Regions from separate parts of the Mesorhizobium sp. RCAM 05104 genome, predicted to be linked through region 1. Evidence: predicted binding sites of a transcription regulator. Region 1 holds the regulator's gene; the other holds the start of a gene.

What was found. The regulator PhoB, encoded in region 1, activates phosphate uptake and scavenging genes when phosphate is short. The targets are predictions, from matches to a motif close to TGTCATNNANCTGTCAT.
Region 2: phnC (phosphonate ABC transporter ATP-binding protein) is a predicted target of PhoB. The motif match lies at 4,732-4,748, and genes of this name have one in related genera.

What each region holds. Positions count from the first base shown of each region.
Region 1 covers NZ_CM185033.1:4,426,234-4,433,435, reverse strand. Annotated here, with positions in the region: gene AC56QP_RS21715 (sugar ABC transporter permease) at 1-1,099, opposite strand, end outside; gene xylF (D-xylose ABC transporter substrate-binding protein) at 1,244-2,284, opposite strand; gene AC56QP_RS21705 (ROK family protein) at 2,634-3,878, shown strand; gene AC56QP_RS21700 (agmatinase) at 4,058-4,969, shown strand; gene phoB (phosphate regulon transcriptional regulator PhoB) at 4,983-5,672, opposite strand; gene phoU (phosphate signaling complex protein PhoU) at 5,692-6,399, opposite strand; gene pstB (phosphate ABC transporter ATP-binding protein PstB) at 6,425-7,202, opposite strand, start outside.
Region 2 covers NZ_CM185033.1:4,707,732-4,714,933, forward strand. Annotated here, with positions in the region: gene phnE (phosphonate ABC transporter, permease protein PhnE) at 240-1,607, opposite strand; gene phnE (phosphonate ABC transporter, permease protein PhnE) at 1,611-2,567, opposite strand; gene phnD (phosphonate ABC transporter substrate-binding protein) at 2,727-3,635, opposite strand; gene phnC (phosphonate ABC transporter ATP-binding protein) at 3,805-4,662, opposite strand; gene AC56QP_RS23125 (DUF1868 domain-containing protein) at 4,798-5,508, opposite strand; gene AC56QP_RS23130 (DapH/DapD/GlmU-related protein) at 5,660-6,277, opposite strand; gene phnL (phosphonate C-P lyase system protein PhnL) at 6,274-6,981, opposite strand; gene phnK (phosphonate C-P lyase system protein PhnK) at 7,050-7,202, opposite strand, start outside.

The DNA.
Region 1 (7,202 bases):
GCGCCGAGGAGATCGCCGCGGCAACCGTCGCCAGCACGCCCATGATCATGAACACCTTCATGGTGATCCAGCGCGTGTTGATGCCGGCGAGGTTGGCGGCCTCCGGATTGCCGCCGATGGCAAAGACATAGCGGCCGAAACGGGTGCGGTTGGTGATGAAGGTCATGATCAGGCCGACGGCGATCGCCATCAGCACCGGTATGGCGATGCCATGGGCGATGAACAGGCCGCCTTCGGGAACGGTGATGTTGTTGGCGGCCGCGTATCTGTTCACGATGCCGATCGGCCAGGGATAGGAATTGGCGAGCCACACGGCGCCCATGATGACGGCGCAGGTGACCACGCCAAGCAGCGTCTCAGCCCAGATCGGACGCAGCGGAAAACGAAACCGCTTACGCTGCACCCGCCCGTTGAACAGCGCAAACACCACCGCAAGGCACGCGACGATGCCGACGATCCAGCTCCACGTCGCGCCGATCGATCCCGCCGGACCGCCGCCCATCAGCTGGAAGGTGGCGTCAAGCGGCGCCACCGTCTGGCCGCTGGTGACCCACCAGGCGGCACCGCGCCAGACCAGCAGGCCGCCCAGCGTGACGATGAAGGCCGGCACCTCGAGATAGGCGATTATGAAGCCCTGGAAGGCCCCGATCAACAGGCCGAGCGCCAGGCCGATGACCAGCGCCAGGACCCATATCCAGGGATTGCCGAGTTCGAGCCCGACAAACCGCACCAGGAAATGCACCTGCGCAAAGCCCATCACCATGCCGATCAGCCCCTCGGCGGAGCCGACCGACAGGTCGATGTTGCGCATTACGATGACCAGCACCATGCCGCAGGCCATGATGGCGACCGCCGATGTCTGCACCGACAGGTTCCACAGATTGCGCGGCGTGAGAAAGGTACGGCTGTCGAAATCGAGCGGATTGACGCCGAGGCGCAGGCTGGAAATGACATGCAGCCCGGTCCAGATCAGCAGCAGGGCGCCGATCATGCCGAGCATGCGGGTGTCGATCTCGGTTGCCTTGAGAAACCGGGCGACCACGCCGAGCTCCGACGCACGCGCGATGTCGGCCTGCGGGTTGGACGTCGTGTCGGTCATGATTTCCTCCCACCGGCTGGCCGTCTGACGCGGATGCCGTAAGCAGCCTAGAAGCTATCCGCACGATGCGGAAACACAAATCTTTTTGAGAAAACGCCGCGGCTTTGGGCCGCGGCGTTGATATCGAGCAGGAACAGGCCCGGCTTAATTGCAGGCAGCGACGGTGCCGGCGGCAACGCCCGCGCAGACCTCATCCTTCTTGATCCAGCCGGCGTCGATGACGACGTTGAGATTGTCCTTGGTGATGGCAACCGGGGTCAGGAACAGCGACTTGACGGTGTTGCCGCCCGGCGTCGTGAAATCCTTCACGCCGGCGATGTCGGTCATCTTCTTGCCGTCGGCCAGCTGCGATGCGATCTCGGCGGCATTCTTGCCGAGTTCGCGCGCGTCCTTCCAGACCGACACGGTCTGGGTGCCGAGCGCGATACGGTTCAGCGCGGCGTGGTCGCCGTCCTGACCCGACACCGGCACGGTGCCGGCCAGACCCTGCGCCGTCAGCGCCGCGACGACGCCGCCGGCGGTGCCGTCATTGGCCGCGACCACGGCATCGACCTTGTTGTCGTTGGCGGTGAGGAACTGTTCCATGTTCTTCTGGGCGTTGGCGGGCAGCCAGCCGTCCGTATAGGCCTCGCCGACATTCTTGATCTTGCCGCTGTCGATGGCTTCCTTGAGCACTTCCATTGAGCCCGAGAACAGGAAGTCGGCATTCGGATCGGCACCGGAGCCCTTGATGAAGACATAGTTGCCTTCCGGCTTGACCTTGAACACTTCGCGGGCCTGCATGCGGCCAACTTCCTTGTTGTCGAAGGTCAGGTAGAAGACATCCTTGTTCTCGATCAGACGGTCATAGCCGACGACCGGAATGCCTTCGTCCAGTGCCTTCTGCACCGCCGGGCCGATGGCCGAGGCATCCTGCGCCAGGATGATCAGCGAGTTGGCGCCCTGCGAGATCAGGCTCTCGACATCGGTAAGCTGCTTGCCGGGATTGGACTGCGCGTCGGCGGAGATATACTTGTCGCCGGCGGCCGCGATCGCCGCCTTCATGGCGGCCTCGTCCGTCTTCCAGCGCTCTTCCTGGAAGTTGGACCACGAAACGCCGATGACCTTGTCCTTCGCCTGCGCGACCGACGCGAGCGTCAGCGACATGGCGACACCCGCCAGGATGGCGGCTGTGAATCTCTTCATGTTATCCTCCCTGCGCCGCGTATGGCGCGACCAAACTGACCCGAAGGCCGGCACACAGGCTCTTTTTTCGAGCCTCGAAAAAATACTGATCCAACACCGGAACGCTGTCAACATCGATTCTGATGGATTTTGATGTCTCTCGGAATTTTTTTCGAGCCTCGGAATAAATAATGACAGAATAATTCGCTTCTGCCAGTATTTGGCTGGCGCGTGTCGCCCAAGGGTGGGCAGCGGTTTCGGGACGACGACAGGCGCGGGAATGACGACCTGGGGCGCGACGCGCTTCAGGCTTCGCCGACGCCTTCGGAGGGCACGAAAGGCCGCGGCGACCGGGAGGATGTGAGAAAGCATGTCGGTCGGAATCCGCCACGACGATTTGCGCCGGCGCAACCGGGCAATGGTGATTGCGGCCGTGCGCCGCGCCGGACAGCCGTCACGCACCGAGATCGCCGCGACCACGGGCCTCTCCCACTCGACCATATCGGCGATTTCCTCCGACCTGATCGGCGAAGGCATCCTGGCCGAGAGCAAGCCGAGCGAGCCCGCTTCGCTGAAACGCGGCCGGCCACAGGTCGGCCTCAGCCTCAATCCGGAAGCCGCGGCGGTGATGACCGTGGTGCTGTCTCTGAACTTCCTGTCCGTCGCCGTCATCGACTATGCCGGCCAGGTGATATCGGAGGAACAGCGCCGGCTGGAGACGCTGACGATGTCGCGCGACGCGCTTATCGGTGAATGCGTCGCCATCGTGCGACGCCGTCTCGAAGACCCCGATCTTGATGTCCGCAGCGTCGCCCGCATCGCGCTGGCCATCCAGGGCATTACCGACACCCGTGCTCGCGCCATGCTGTGGTCGCCGATCACGCCGCACACCGACATCGCCTTCGCCGACATCCTCGAGGACGAGTTCGGCATCCCCGCCACCATGGAGAACGACTGCAACATGATGGCGGTGGCGTTGCGCTGGCGCGATCCGCAGCGCTACCGTGATGACTTCATCGCCATCCTGCTCTCGCACGGCATCGGCATGGGCCTGGTGCTGAAGGGTCAGTTGTTCACCGGCACCCATTCCTCGGGCGGCGAGTTCGGTCACATGATCCACCAGCCGAGGGGCGCGCTCTGCCGCTGTGGGCGACGCGGCTGCGTCGAGGCCTATGCCGGCAACTACGCCATCTGGCGCAACGCAAGGCAGCTGGGCGAGGACACCGAGCCGGTTGCCGATGTCAGCGACGCAGACATGCGCGCTCTGGCAGCCGCGGCCCGCGACAGCGCGGGGCCCGAGCGTGAAGCCTATCGCAAGGCCGGCGAAGCGCTCGGCTACGGCCTCGGCAGCCTGTTCGCGCTGATCGATCCGGCACCCGTCGCCATGGTCGGTGTCAGCGCCGCGGCCTTCGACCTGATCGAGCCGGCATTGCGCGAGGCCATAGCCCAGACCGCCGGAGGCCAGCATTCGGAATCGATTTCCTTCGACACCGAGCCGAACGAACTGCCGCTGATCCGCGAAGGCTGCGCCATGCGCGCGCTGACCTTCGTCGACCAGGAGATTTTCGCACCGGGCGCGCAAGCACGAACGGGCGCCGGAAAGAACGTTGCCTGAGGATCAGCGCATATTCTGAACGACCGGTCGACCTGAACCGGGCTTCACGATGGGTATGATGTCAGTTAGGCGCGCCAACTGTTAGGATGCTGTCTAATTCGACACGCCCAGCCAATGCTCATCATCCCGCACCCTCAACACTGAAATTTCAGCTAAACCATCATCAGGACCACCAAGAAATGACCGCCTCGCCTCCCTTTCTCGGCTTTCCCGATTGGCTTGCCGATGGCCGTATCCCGCGCGCGGTGATCTTCGGAGCCGGCCACGGCAGCACCTATCCCGGCGAGGACAGCCGCGGCTATGCCTTGGCCGCCGACGCCATCCGCGTTGCGAGTCAGGGCGATGCCACGCTCGTCGAGCACTGGGATTTCGATCTCGGCGGCCCGCTGTTCGACGGCAAGCCGGTCTGCTGCATCGACACCGGCGACATCCCGACCACCATGCATGACAATACCGGCAACAGGGCTCGAATCCAGGCGAAAACGCGTCAGGTTCTGGCATTGCCGGCCGTACCGATCCTGCTCGGCGGCGACGATTCCGTGCCCATCCCCTTCCTCGCCGGCTTTGCGGATCACGGGCCGGTCTGGATCCTGCAGATCGACGCCCATATCGACTGGCGCGACGAGGTGCATGGCGAGCGCTACGGCTATTCGAACCCGATGCGCCGCGCGAGCGAGATGCCGCATGTCGCCGGCATCGTGCAGGTCGGCATCCGTGGCGTTGGCAGCGCGCGCCTCACCGAAATCGAAGCGGCACGGCGCTATGGCAGCCGCCTTGTAACGGCCCGCGAGGTTCACGCCCAGGGCGTCGAAGCCGCTCTCCGGCATATTCCGGAAGGGGCGCGGGTCGTCGTAACCCTCGACTGCGACGGCCTCGATCCCGGCATCATGCCGGGCGTGGCGGCGCGTTCGCCCGGCGGCCTCACCTACACCCAGGTGATCGATCTGATCGCGGGCCTCGGCAGGCGGGCCAGGATCGCGGGATTCGACCTTGTCGAACTCTATCCTCCCGCCGACATTGACAGCCTGTCGGCCCTGACCGCGGCGCGCCTTCTCGTCAATGTGATCGGCACCGTCGTCCGGCAGGTTTGAGCCCGGACTGTCCCTAGTCTTCCCTGATCGCGTAACCCGCCCCGCGGATCGTGCGGATGACATCGGGCATGCGGCCATTGTTGACCGCCTTGCGCAACCGGCCGACATGCACGTCCACCGTGCGCTCGTCGATATAGATTGTCTCGCCCCAGACATTGTCGAGCAGCTGGCTGCGCGAGAAGACGCGGCCAGGGTGGCGCATCATGAATTCCAGCAGGCGGAATTCGGTCGGTCCGAGCCGGATCTCGCTCTTCTTGCGATAGACCCGGTGCGACTCACGATCGAGCACGATGTCGCCAACCTTGAGCACGCTGGACAGCACTTCCGGCTTGGCGCGGCGCAGCAGCGCCTTGACCCTGGCCATGAACTCCGGTGTCGAGAACGGCTTGACCAGATAATCGTCGGCGCCTGTCGAAAGGCCGCGCACGCGATCGCTCTCCTCGCCACGCGCGGTCAGCATGATTATCGGCAGCCGCTCGGTCTCGGGGCGCATTCTCAGCCGCCGGCAGAGTTCGATGCCGGAAACCGCCGGCACCATCCAGTCCAGCACCAGAAGGTCGGGGACGTTCTCCTGCAGCCGGATCTCGGCCTCGTCGCCGCGCGTCACCACCTCGACCTGGTAACCCTCTGACTCCAGATTGTAGCGGAGCAGCACACCCAGCGGCTCCTCGTCCTCCACCACCATGATGCGTGGCGCGATCATCGGCTGCTCACCCCTGTCGTCATGCCGCCGGCGCGGACATTGCCGTCTCGTCCTGCTTCGGGCGATTGGCGGGCAGCTGCGTGCCGGTCAAAACATAATACGCATTCTCGGCGATGTTGGTCACGTGATCGCCGATGCGTTCGAGGTTCTTGGCGCAGAACAACAGATGCGTGCACGCGGTGATGTTGCGCGGATCCTCCATCATGTAGGTCAGGAGTTCGCGGAACACGGACGTGTACTTGACGTCGATGCGTTCGTCGTCGTTCCTGAGCTTGGCCAGCGCCGCCGCGTCGGCGGCGGCATATTCCTCGATCACACCCTGCACCTGGATCAGCACCAGTTGCGCCATCGCATCGATCGAGTGCGAAAGGTCGCGAGGCGTGACGCTGAGGCCAACGGTGCCGACGCGTTTGGCTATGTTCTTGGCAAGATCGCCGATGCGTTCGAGGTCGCCGGCCATGCGGATCGAACCGACGACATGGCGCAGATCGTCGGCCATCGGCTGACGCTTGGCGATCAATGTGATGGCGCGGTCGTCGAGTTCGCGCTGGCGCGCGTCCATGATCGCGTCGTCGGAGACAACGCGCTGTGCCAGGGCGTTGTCGGAATTCAAAAGCGCCTTGGTCGCGCCGCCGACCATCGAGCCGGCGAGATCGCCCATATCGCTGATGAGCCTGCTGATCTGTCCGAGATCCTCGTCGAAAGAAGCGACTGTATGTTCGCCCATGATCTTAGTCCTCGTATGTCTGAGCTCAGCCGAAGCGGCCGGTGATGTAGTCCTGCGTGCGCTTCTCGCGGGGCGACGTGAAGATCTTCTCGGTGCGGTCGAATTCGACCAGTTCGCCCAGATACATGAAGGCGGTCTGCTTCGAGACGCGTGCCGCCTGCTGCATGTTGTGGGTGACGATGACGATCGTGTAGTCGGCCTGCAACTCGTCGATCAGCTCTTCGATCTTGGCGGTCGACAGCGGATCGAGCGCCGAAGCCGGCTCGTCGAGCAGGATGACTTCCGGCTTCACCGCCACGGTGCGGGCGATGCAGAGCCGCTGCTGCTGGCCGCCCGAAAGACTGAGGCCGCTGGCGTTGAGCTTGTCCTTGACCTCGGTCCACAGCGCGGCGCGCTTGAGCGCCTGCTCGACACGGCCGTCCATCTCGGACTTGCTGATCTTCTCATAGAGCCTGACGCCGAAAGCGATGTTCTCATAGATCGACATCGGAAATGGCGTCGGCTTCTGGAACACCATGCCGATCTTGGTCCGCAGCAGGTTGAGATCCTGCGACCGGTCAAGGATATTCTGACCGTCGAGCAGCACCTGGCCCTCGGCGGTCTGTTTCGGGTAGAGCTCGTAGATGCGGTTGAAGACGCGCAGCAGCGTCGACTTTCCGCAGCCCGAGGGCCCGATGAAGGCGGTGACGCTGCGCTCGGGCAGCGACAGGGTGATACCCTTGAGCGCCTTGCTCTGACCGTAGTAAAAGTTGAGGTTCTTGACCTCGATCTTGGCTTTGGCGGTTGCCTCGGCGGCGATCGTC
Region 2 (7,202 bases), 280 kb from region 1:
CCCACTCCGTCTCGGCTTCGCCGAGCCACCTCTCCCCCCTCCGGAGGGAGAGGAAAGGGAGCCTTGTGGCTCGGGAGAGGAAGAAAGCCTCGGCCTAGGAGAACAGGCGTCGGCTCGGACGCCTGACGCCTTTCCTCTACCCCGTCGATCGGGGGAGAGGTGTCGAGCGCAGCTCGACGGAGTGGGGGTCGAGCCTTGGCGCGGTACTTTACGATGCCCACGTTTATGCGTCACAAGGCTTAACCCTGCTCGGCCTGGATCCGGTTGTAGTCGTGAATGGTCCGGCTCAGCCGGCGGCGCAGGAAATTCGATATGTTGTCGAAGACAAAGACGACGACCAGCGTCAGCAGCACCATGTAGAAGACGTTGGCCCAGTTGGAGTTGGTGCGCATCGCTTCCCACAGCTTCAGGCCGATGCCGCCGGCGCCGACGGCACCTATGATGGTCGCGCCCCTGGTGTTGGATTCCCACTGGTAGAGCGTCTGGCTGATGAACACCGGGATCACTTCCGGCAGCACGCCGTAGCGCTGCACCAGAAGGCCGTTGGCACCGGTCGAGACGACACCCTCGCGCGGCTTATCGTCGATGTTTTCGAGCGCCTCGGAATAGGTTTTGCCGAGCGTGCCGATCTCGGTGAAGAAGATCGCGGCGCTGCCCGCCAGGGGACCCGGTCCGAAGGCGCGGGTGAAGAACAGCGCCCAGATCAGCATGTCGATCGAGCGCATGAAGTCGAAGAAGCGCTTGAGCACCTGGTTGACCAGCCGGCTGGGCGTGATGTTGCGGGCGGCGAAGAACGCGAGCGGGAAGGCGACGATGCCGCCAAGCGCGGTGCCGAGAAAGGCCATGACGATGGTCTGCAAGAGCTTGGTCCAGACGTCGCCATGCTGCCACTGGGCGTTGTTCCAGATGTTGTCGCCGGCCAGCGCCAGATTGGACGTGCCCGGCTTGAGTTCGGGCCCGGAGACGATGAGCCAGGCCACTTCGCCCGCCGACTTGCCGAAGAACGGCGAACGGGTATCGAAGACAAAATTCGCCCAGCCGAGGAAGCGCTTGCGTATCTTGACGCGGTCGGCGGCGACACGGACCTCGCCGGCAAATCCCATGTCGGCGACGACCTCGTCCTCATGCGCGATGATCCAGTCGGGAACCGGGCCGGAGATCAGCGGCTTGCCGGTGTCCAGCGCGACTGGCACGGTCTCACCGTTGGCAATGATCGTCGCTTGCATCTTGTTGAAGGTGACCGACTTGGCGGCGCCATCGATCAGGATCGTCACCGAACCGTCGGCATTGGTCTTGACCCAGTCCGGATGTGGGTCCGGGCCGAGCACCGAGAAGCGAGGATATTTGGCGGTGATCTGCGGTTCGTCGAGGCGGAAGATCGGCTGCACGTCGTAGCTGATCCATTGGGTCAGGAACAGCGGCAGGCGCTCCCAGTGCGAGTCCCGCATCACCTGCGGCAGGTTGAAGAACCACAGGGCGTAGAGGAGGTAGACAAGGGTGCCTCCAAGCAACAGCAGCGGTCCGAAACGCTGGTGGAATGGGCGCCGGAACACGTGCGGAAAGCGCTCCTCGATCGACTGGATCTGATCGGCGGTCATGGTGGTCATCGGTTAAGCTCCAACCATGAAGGCTTGCTCGCCGACAAGCTTGCGGCGCAGCCAGGCGGAGAACTGGTCGACGATGAAAATCGTGGTGAACAGGAGCAGCACCAAGGCTATCGTCTTGGCGCCGAAGCCGCGAGAGATGGACAGCTTCAGCTCTTCGCCGATACCGCCGCCGCCGACCGCGCCCATGATGGTGGAGATGCGCACGTTGATCTCGATTCGCAGCAGCGTGTAGGACATGAAGTTGGGCAGCACCTGCGGCAGGCCGGCAAAGCGCATCCGCTCGAACCAGTTGGCGCCGACCGCTCGCAAGCCTTCCTCGGCGCGCATGTCGATGTTCTCGTTGATCTCGTAGAACAGCTTGCCCAGCGCGCCGATCGAATGCAGGCCGATGGCGATGATGGCGGCGATCGGGCCGATCGAGACAATGGCCGCGAACAGACCGGCGATGACGATCTCGGGAAAAGCGCGCAGCAGTTCCATGAAGCGCTTGACGATCAGCCGCAGCACCGGATGCGGCGTCAGGTTGCGCGCCGCGATGAAGGAGAACGGCACGGCAAAGACGAAACCGATGAAGGTCGAGACCAGCGCCACGTTCAGCGTGGTCAGCATCAACTCGAAATATTCGGGGATGTAGAAGCTGCCCCAGACATAGGCGCGGCCGAGCGGGAAGTTGAATTCCTGGGTGCCGGTGTCGTGTGGGGAGGCGACGTCGAACATCGCCCGCCAGACATCGTTCCAGTCCTTGGGGACGAGCCAGCTCAGGAAGTCCAGTATGTGCGGCAGCCGGTCGAAGAAATGCCCGGCGTTGGCTTCGTCGGCGAACCACATGGAGCCGCAGAGCGCGACAATGAGCAGGCCGACACCGATGGCCGTATAGAGCCGGCGCAAGGATGTCTGGCGTCGCCAGGCATCGGCTGCCTGGTGCGTCGCGTCTGAATGAGCGGTCAAGGAAAGGGTCATGATCGGAGATGCAAAAAGGGCGGTGCCGCCGCATCGGCCCGAAAATCGAAGTCCGATTTTCGGAAAGTCCGATGCGGCAATCTAAAGTGCTAAAGCGTACTTTGTGCGTCCAAGTGGACGCACGTCGCTTTAGTAACACCGCCCTTCTTGATTTTACCGTTAGCCGCCGATGGCTGCCTTACGGGCTTCGACGATGACGTTGTAGAAGTCCGGCTTCACCGGGACGTAGCCGGTAAAATCGCCGCCTTCGATGCCTTCGAAGCAGGCCTTGTCCTTCTTGGGGAGCTGCGTGAAAAAGTCGGCAAGCTTCGCGGTCATGTCGTCGCCGAGCGCAGTGCGCACGACCAGCGGGCCGTTCGGGATCAGGCCCGAGCGCCAGACTTCGACGAAGTCGTTGGGGTCGACGGCACCCTTGGCGACTTCCTTGTGGAAGGTGCCGGAGGTGTAGCCATCCTTGAAGTCGCCGATGCCGGAAGAGTCGTCGACCGCCACGTCGACCTTGCCGTCACGCACGGCCAGAACGTTGTTCTCGTGGCCACCATTGAACTGCGTCGAAGCGAAGAAGGTTTCGTTGGAGGCACCGGTGTCCTTCGGAATCTGGGTCAGCGGGATCAGATAGCCGGAGGTCGAATCCGGATCGGCGTAGCCAAGCTTCTTGCCCTTGGCCGACTTGATGTCGGTGATGCCGGAGGACTTGAGCGCCAGGCCGATCGAATAATAGCCGGTCGCGCCGTCAGTCTGCTGGGTGGTGAGGATCGGGGTGACGGCCTTCGGGTCCTTGAGAACGACGCTGGCGTAGCCGGATGCGCCGAGCTCGGCGAAGTCGAGCGTGCCACCGAGCAGGCCCTGGATGACACCGTCATAATCGGCGGCCGGGAACAGCGACACTTTCTCGAAGCCGAATTCTGCCTTCAGGTGGTCGGCGAGGCACTGATAGTTGCGCAGTCGGTCGGTCTCGTTTTCACCGCCGAGAATGCCGACGCGAAATTCCTTCATATCGGCGGCATGGGCAATGCCGGTCGCCATTGCGAGCACCGAAACGGCGCCAAAAACCATCTTCCTGAACATCTGATATCTCTCCTGTAGGTTCCGGCCCCGCGCCGGCAGCGTTCTTGATTTCGACAGGTGCCCTTGACGCGGGCGGGCGATCCCGATCGCTCTTTCCTGGCCCATGGTCTTTCCCAAAAACCGGATTCCAAGTTTCGCTAACGCGGACCTTCGGTTCGGGACCATGGGCTCAGTAACCCGGGAATGCGGGCTCGAGCGGTCCGGCGGATGCGGCGATCTTTTGCTTGATGGCAACGCTGGTCGAGGTGATGGCCTCGGAGATTTCGCCGCCATTGCTGTCGGCGCCATAGACGAGACGCACGGCCTCGCGGTTGAGCTCTTCCGGCGGGCCATCGAAGACGACCTTGCCGGCAGCCATGCCGATGATGCGATTGCAATAGGTGCGGGCGGTATCCAGCGTGTGAAGATTGGTGACGACGGTGATGCCTTCGCGCAGATTGATATCCTGCAGCGAATCCATCACCACCTTGGCGTTGAGCGGGTCGAGCGAAGCGATCGGCTCGTCGGCGAGGATAACCCTGGGCTGCTGCATCATGGCACGCGCGATGGCGACGCGCTGCTGCTGGCCGCCCGACAAGGTGCCGGCGGGCTGCAGTGCCGTGCGGGCGATATCGAGCCGCTCCAGCGCCGCAACCGCCTCGGCGCACTCGGCGCGCGAGAACATACCGAACAGATTGGTGATGGTCGAACGGTGGTTCAGCTTGCCGAGCAGCACGTTGGTCAGCACATCGAGGCGCGGCACCAGGTTGAACTGCTGGAAGATCATGGCGCAGTCGCGCTGCCAGCGCCGCAACGGCGAACCACGCAGCTGGGAAACCTCGGCGCCGTCAAAAAAAATCGACCCCTGGCTGGGATCGATGAGACGGTTGATCATGCGCAAAAGGGTCGATTTGCCGGCTCCGGAACGGCCGATAATGCCGACCATCTGACCTTGCGGGATGGAAATGTCGACATTGCTGACGGCGATGTTCTTGCCAAATCGGCGAGAGACGCCGCGGATTTCGAGCGTGGCTGACGTTGCTGACATGGGCAGGTTCCAGTCCAGTCGCGGTTGAAGGTCTGTTGGCCTTCGCTAGCGCAGCGCCATGAACCTGCGGTGTCGGATTGATGTCAGTTTTGTTACCGCCCACAGACGCGGCGTCTGGCGTCCCTTTCAGAGCGATCAGCCGAGCACAAGCAACTCCTCGAAGTGCTTCATGTCGCGGAATGCACAGAAGGCAGGCGTCCTGATCTCGATCACCGGCGCCTGCCGCGCGAAAAGCGCGAGAGAGTCATCGAACAATGCTTGCCATTCAGCCGCCCTGTCGTCGGCAAGACGCTGGATCTGATAGGCAAAGGTGATGTGGAAGACGTAAGCGTCGTGATCGGGGTGCCGGTATCCGAACGGCACGGCCAAGGCATCGCGCCAGGCACGCATGATGCCCACGTCCTCGTCCGTCGCGCCGGCAACGGTGAGTCCCGTCGGTACGACTTCGACCACCTTGATGTTGAACGGGCCAAGGCCCTCGAAGCCTTTCAGCCGTTCCAGATAGAGGCGGGTCATCGCGTCGATGCTGGTGTCGAGCGGTACGTCACCCGGCCAGTAGGGCAAGCGGCGGCGGTACTCGATGATGCCCTGGAAAAGCGTCATGTGCAGGCTGGAGACGGGCGTGAAGGCGAGCCGGTCGGCGTCGGGCATCGCCAGCATCCGGTCGCGCACCGCAAGCACCACGGCCTCGGATGGCGAACCGCTGACCAGGTGGCTGACAACCGTATTGCCGGGTTCGATCAGGAAATTGCCCGACGTGTCATAGCGGGTGCCGAGATGCACCGGAGGGGTCGGATTGGAGCCGGCAAAGAATCCGGCGAGCGACGGTCTGACAGAAACAGGCATTGCGATCTCCAAGGGAAAGACCGCGTCCTGCCCCGGCGATGTGTCAGGGATATGAAACAGGTTCGCCCATGACGATGATGTGATGGCCTATCTCTCGTTGTCTAACGCAATTCCGGACGGAAAACCGGTTCCCACTTTTCCTGCAATTGCTCTACCCGCCATATTTCTCCAGGAAGGCTTCGGCCTCAAGCGACCGAAAATCATCGAGCGAGGCGCGTAGCCTTGTGTGGTCCCAGTCCCACCAGGCAAGCGCCTGGTAGCGCTCGGCGGTGCGACGGTCGAAGCGCTCGCGGATCGGCCTGGCCGGCACGCCACCGACGATGGTGTAGGGCGCGACATCTTTCGAGACGACCGCTCCGGCGCCGACCGCCGCGCCATCGCCGACAGTGACGCCAGGCAGGATGGTCGAGCCGTGACCGAGCCAGGTGTCATGACCAATGGTGACGCGCTTGGCGCGGCGCTGGGCGAAGAATTCGCTCTCGTGCTCGGCATCGTCCCAATAGTCGGAGGCGCGATAGGTGAAATGGTGCAGCGTCGGCCGCCATGTCGGGTGGTTGGTGGCGTTGATGCGCACGCTTGCCGCAATGTTGGAAAACTTGCCGATCGTCGCGCACCAGACGGCGCAGTCCTGCATCATGTAGGAGTAATCGCCGAGTTCGCTTTCGGAAACCCGGCTGCGGTCGGCGATCTCGGTCCAGCGGCCAAGTGTCGAGTTCTGTATCTCCGCCGTCGGGTGGACCAGTGGCGCTTCCGATAATTTCCTGGTCATGCGGCGATTTTTCCCGGGGCAAAAACGGTGACGTCAATGATGCGGTCGGCAACCGCCTCGCGCACGTCGTGGTCATGGAAGATGCCGAGCAGGGCGACGCCCGCCGTCTTCTTGCCAGCGATGAGTTGGATCACCACGTCGCGGTTCCTGGCGTCGAGCGAGGCGGTCGGCTCGTCGAGCAGCAGGATCGGGTGCTCGGTAATGAAGCCGCGCGCTATGTTGACGCGCTGCTGCTCGCCACCGGAGAAGGTCGCCGGCGGCAGAGCCCAGAGTTTCTCCGGCAGGTTGAGTTGCGCCAGCAAGGCGCGCGCCTTGTCGCGCGCGCTCTCGCGGTCCTCGCCGCGCTCGACCAGCGGCTCGGCGACGACATCCAGCGCCGGGACGCGCGGCACGGTGCGCAGGAACTGGCTGACATAGCCGATGGTCTGGCGGCGCACCGCAAGCACGGTGCGCGGGCTGGCGGTGGCAAGGTCGATCAGGCCGTCGTCATGGCTGACGATGATCTGACCCTCGTCGACGGCGTAGTTGCCGTAGAGCATCTTGAGGATCGAGCTCTTGCCAGCGCCGGACGGGCCGCCAAGCACGGTGCATTCGCCAGCCCTGATCGAGAACGAGACACCGGCGACGACAGGCAATTTGATACCGTCGCGCAGATGCATGGTGAAGCTCTTGGCGACGTCGGAGACGACGAGCGGGGTTGCCATGTCAGTGTCCTTTGCTTTGCCGCATGATCTGGTCCGAAAACCGCCTTCCACTTTTCGGGATCACGCGGCTAGACCTGCAAAATGGAAGAAACGAGAAGCTGGGTGTAGGGCGCGCGCGGGTCATCGAGCACACGGTCGGTGAGGCCGCTTTCGATGACGCGGCCGTCCTTCATCACCATCATGCGTTGCGACAGCAGGCGTGCCACGGCGAGGTCGTGGGT